2 regions of the Paenibacillus sp. 01L418 genome follow, and region 2 is predicted to be linked to the other one. Evidence: riboswitches for the same ligand, from Rfam matches in the RefSeq annotation. Region 2 holds a riboswitch; the other holds the start of a gene.

Region 1 (2,475 bases), on a different contig from region 2:
TTTGTACGTAATAACGCCTTCCTTCACATCCTCCTTATTCGGAAGGCCAAGGTGCTCCTTCGGTGTTACATAACAAAGCATTGCCGTGCCGAACCATCCAATCATTGCAGCACCAATTGCCGAAGTAATATGATCATAGCCTGGCGCGATATCGGTCGTTAGCGGTCCTAATGTATAGAAAGGCGCTTCATCGCACACCTCTAGCTGACGATCCATATTTTCTTTGATCAAATGCATAGGCACATGGCCAGGGCCTTCAATCATCACTTGTACATCATGTTTCCATGCGATCTTCGTTAGCTCACCCAATGTATCCAGCTCAGCAAACTGAGCAGCGTCATTGGCATCTGCTATAGAACCGGGTCTCAGGCCGTCACCGAGCGAGAATGATACGTCGTATGCTTTCATAATTTCACAAATGTCTTCAAAATGCGTATATAGGAAATTCTCCTTATGGTGTGCCAGGCACCATGCTGCCATAATTGATCCGCCTCGCGAGACAATGCCCGTAACGCGCTTTGCCGTAAGTGGTATGTAGCGGAGCAGCACACCTGCATGAATCGTAAAATAGTCGACGCCCTGCTCGGCTTGTTCAATAAGCGTATCGCGGAATACTTCCCAGCAAAGGTCTTCTGCTTTGCCGTTCACTTTCTCCAGCGCCTGATAAATGGGCACTGTGCCAACTGGAACTGGTGAATTCCGCACGATCCACTCCCGCGTCGTATGGATGTTTTTCCCCGTGGACAAATCCATAATCGTATCGGCTCCCCAGCGCGTCGCCCAAGTCATCTTCTCCACTTCCTCTTCAATCGAAGAAGCTACAGCAGAGTTGCCGATATTAGCATTGATTTTAACGTGAAACTGCCGCCCAATAATCATCGGCTCACTTTCAGGATGGTTGATGTTAGTCGGAATAATGGCACGGCCGGCTGCAATCTCGCTACGTACAAATTCTGCACTCATCCCTTCGCGAATAGCGATGTATTCCATCTCAGATGTAATGATCCCTTTGCGGGCGTAATGAAGCTGCGTAACATTTTGCCCTGTTTTGGCACGAAGCGGTTTCCTCGTTAACCCTGGGAATCGTTCCGCGCCTCGCTGCTCTGCTTTTTCAGCCGAAATAAATCCATTATCCTCCGGTTTGATTTCCCTGCCCTCATAGGGCTCTACATCACCACGCTGCAAGATCCATTCGCTGCGAATACCGGGCAAACCACGCCGAACATCTGCCTCATACGTTTCATCGGTATAAGGACCACTTGCATCATAGACTCGTACAGGTTCATTCGGCAGCTCTTCACCATTTCTGCCAGTACTAGCTTCAAGTGCAATTTCTCTCATCGGAACACGGATGTTTCCCTTTGAGCCCTCGACGTACACCTTGCGGCTGCCCGGAAGCGGAGTAGAAAAAATAGACATAACAAAAACCTCCTAATGGAATAATAGAATTCCTCCTGGAGGCATACGCAAGCATATGAGAAAGTTTAAAACACCGCTGCTATACAAGTAGCTAGGCTGCTACAAGAGCTGCAATTGCTGGAGCGTGCATGGCGGCCACAAAGCTTTATCGATTCACTGGCGCCAAACAAAAAAACCGCTCCAGCAAAGGAGCGGTCGAAGAGTGTCGTCATGCGAGTGTTATCTTGCAAGGGTTCCCCCTAAGCAGATAAAGTCATGCCGCATAAGCTGAGGCTTCAGCAGATTCCGGCAGAGCTTTCACGCGCAAAGCATAAACGCACAATCCCACTTTCCTACGCTGGCATAACCCAGATCAGGTTCAAAGGGACCAAAGCGATTCGCTTTATCTCAGCCATTACGGCGCCCCTAGTGGATTTCCTTGTTTGACTATACCGTTTAGTAAAGAAGGGTGTCAACCCTCTATTTTCCAAACCGCGGAAAAACACAGCCTGCTACAGTCCGCTTTCCTTCAGCAGCCTTACCCATCGATCAGCGGTGTGGCGCCATGTAAATGTCTGCTCCACACGCTCGCGGCTGCGGCGCCCCAGCTTCTGCCTGAGCTGTTTATCGCGAAGCAGCAGATGCAGCTTTTCTCGCAGCTCTCGCTCGATATGAAGCTGATTGACCAAATAGCCCGTTTCACCATTGCGGATAATTTCTTTCATTCCGCCTGCACGTGTTGCGACTACCGGAACGCCGCAGGACATCGCCTCGACATTAACGAGCCCAAATGCCTCCCTCTGTCCAGATGGCACGACCGCTACATCAGCAACGAGCATCCAGCTGGGCACTTCCGAATGCGGCACGTAGGGCACAAAACGAACATGACCCGGACATTTGCGTCCAAGCTGTTCAAGCTTGCGCGCATAAGCCGTTTTGCGATGCGAGCCATAAAATGGGCTCCCTACGATGATAACGACGAGCTCTGGGTGGCTTTTGGCAAGCTGCGGCACGATATTGAGAAGATGATGAACGCCCTTAAGCGGAATAAGCCTCCCCATAAAAAGCACCACTTTT
Region 2 (2,475 bases):
GGGGCTTTGACCCTGGTGATGCAACGTATATTAGAATGGATTTTAGCACCGTAATTGAGCGGGAATCGCATGAGTACAGACGCGAGAATTGCTCGATTATGGAAATAGGCTGCGGGTGCGGAGCTACGATTTTGCATATGAAGAAGCAATTCCCATCCGCAATATGGTACGGAGTTGAGCGTAATGAGCTGGCGGCTAGAGTAGCAGAAGCTTCGGGAATTACCGTATTCCGCTCGAACGATCCGAAGGATTGGAGGCTGCCTGCTGAAGGTCTTGACGGCATCGTAATCGGAGATGCTCATGCATACGGGACACCGCAAGCCATGAAAAATCTAGTTCGTCTTCTAAAGCCTGGCGGCTGGCTAGTCGGGTGCTTTGCCAATCGCTATTATTTCAACAATATTCGGCAATATTTAGATCCTGCTAATGCACAAGCACAGCATCAAGCGGCATCACAGTACTCAGCAGAACAAGTTAGCCAGCTTTATTTGCAGGCCGGTTTTACCTATGTGAAGATTACACGTGCGGATAATAAACCGCAGGAGCAGCTAGAATACATCCATCTGTTAGAGCAGCTAACGTCTGAAGAGATGTCAAAAGAGCTGACAGCCGCTTATTTGCTCGTATATGGACGCCTTGCTCCAGCAGCAGAGACCAAAGGAAAGGCAGACTTAGAAAGTTCGAAGGCCGCTGAAGAAGCAAAGGTTGAATGGCTGGATGAGCATGTTGATTTAGGGCAATGACAGCTGGTGCAGGAGCTGCACGTTCTGGCTGCCGTATATAGTAAGAGGATGAGTATCGTGGCTTGATGATAATCATTTTCAAAAAAAACTAGCATTAAATGCGGGTTTTGCTATACAATGAATGGTATTGACGAAACCGAATATGTTCCGGGGAGCTGGTTAGGCCGGCTGAGAGGGGATTATCTATACAATTCCGACCCGTTAAACCTGATCTGGATAATGCCAGCGTAGGGACAGAAGCTCTGTTTAGCAAGCAGGCGAGATCAAATTGATCAAGCATTTGCTGTATAAACAGCTGCACAGCCAATGATATGGCGTCCTCCGGATTAGGGGGACGCTTTTTTTTGTTGCGATTAGAATGATGCAGCCATGGAACCGGATACTACGAGGAGTCGTCGCCTATAAGAATCGAAGCATGGAGAGGGGAACAACATCATGAATCAGAAAAAAACAGGGCATTTGTCGTGGAAAATCGTGGCCGCGATGCTTGTGTTCGTATTGGCGCTGGCAGGCTGCGGCGGTGGCGCTGGGAACAAGGGCGAACAGCCGAAAGAGCAAGAGGGAACAGCGGACAAGCCGCTAGAGAAGGTGCAGGTTGTACTCGACTGGACACCAAATACGAATCATACCGGACTTTATGTAGCTAGAGATAAAGGTTTTTTTAAGGAGCAAGGACTGGACGTTGAAATTATTCAACCAGGACAAAGCGGTGCCGATCAAATGGTCGCTTCGGGCAATGTGCAGTTTGGCGTAAGTTATCAGGAGTCTGTCACGATGGCGAGAATTGCAGGCGTGCCGCTCGTATCGATCGCCGCTGTCATTCAGCACAATACCTCAGGTTTTGCTTCACCGCTTGCAAAGGGAATCGATTCACCTGAGAAATTTGAAGGCAAAACGTATGGCGGCTGGGGCGCTCCTGTTGAGGAGGCGGTCATTCAATCGATTATGCAGGAGAAGGGCGCAGATGTGAGCAAAGTAAACATCATGAGCATCGGCGACAGCGACTTCTTTACGGCGGTGAAACGCGATATTGACTTTGCATGGATTTACTATGCATGGACTGGCGTGGAAGCAGAGCTGCGCGGCGAGAAGATCAATATGGTTTATTTAACAGACTACAGCGACAAACTGGATTATTATACGCCGGTAATCGTGACGAACGAAGATTTGATTATGAATAAACCGGAAACAGTCAAAGCGTTTACAGCTGCCGTATCTAAAGGCTACCAATACGCGATCAGCAATGCGGAGGATGCAGCAGAAATTTTAATAAAAGCAGAGCCGGATTTGAATGCGGAGCTTGTGCGCGCCAGCCAAAAATGGTTAAGCTCGAAATATCAGGATGACGCACCGCGCTGGGGCGAACAGAAGCTAAGCGTATGGGAAAACTATGCGGCATGGATGTTTGAGCACAAGCTGCTGGAGAAGGAGCTTGAAGCGGAGAATGCATTTACGAACGAATTTTTACCACAATAAGCTATTCGAACATACGGAGGGCGGGAAAGCCCGCTCTCACTTACAACGATGAGAAAGAAGGAAATCAAATGGCAAACGCATTAGTAAGTATTCAAATATTACCGACAACGCCAGGCGGCGAAAGTGTTATTCCTTACGTGGATCGTGCAATTGAAATCATTAAAGCGGCAGGTGTTCCTTATCGTGTAGCACCGCTTGAAACGACGATGGAGGGTGAGCTGAGCCATCTGCTCAGCGTCGTGCAGTCGATGAGCGA

The links. Region 2 has a riboswitch for thiamine pyrophosphate ahead of AC1DSE_RS20830 (ABC transporter substrate-binding protein). Riboswitches for the same ligand answer to the same signal wherever they lie in the genome.
Region 1: it holds a riboswitch for thiamine pyrophosphate, as region 2 does, so the genes downstream of both, thiC (phosphomethylpyrimidine synthase ThiC) here and AC1DSE_RS20830 (ABC transporter substrate-binding protein) in region 2, are expected to answer to the same signal.

Annotation. Positions count from the first base shown of each region.
Region 1 covers NZ_JBFTSN010000082.1:10,914-13,388, forward strand. Annotated here, with positions in the region: gene thiC (phosphomethylpyrimidine synthase ThiC) at 1-1,419, opposite strand, end outside; TPP riboswitch at 1,732-1,836, opposite strand; gene AC1DSE_RS13125 (glycosyltransferase family 4 protein) at 1,911-2,475, opposite strand, start outside.
Region 2 covers NZ_JBFTSN010000198.1:5,406-7,880, forward strand. Annotated here, with positions in the region: gene AC1DSE_RS20825 (glycosyltransferase) at 1-743, shown strand, start outside; TPP riboswitch at 882-994, shown strand; gene AC1DSE_RS20830 (ABC transporter substrate-binding protein) at 1,179-2,219, shown strand; gene AC1DSE_RS20835 (thiamine-binding protein) at 2,288-2,475, shown strand, end outside.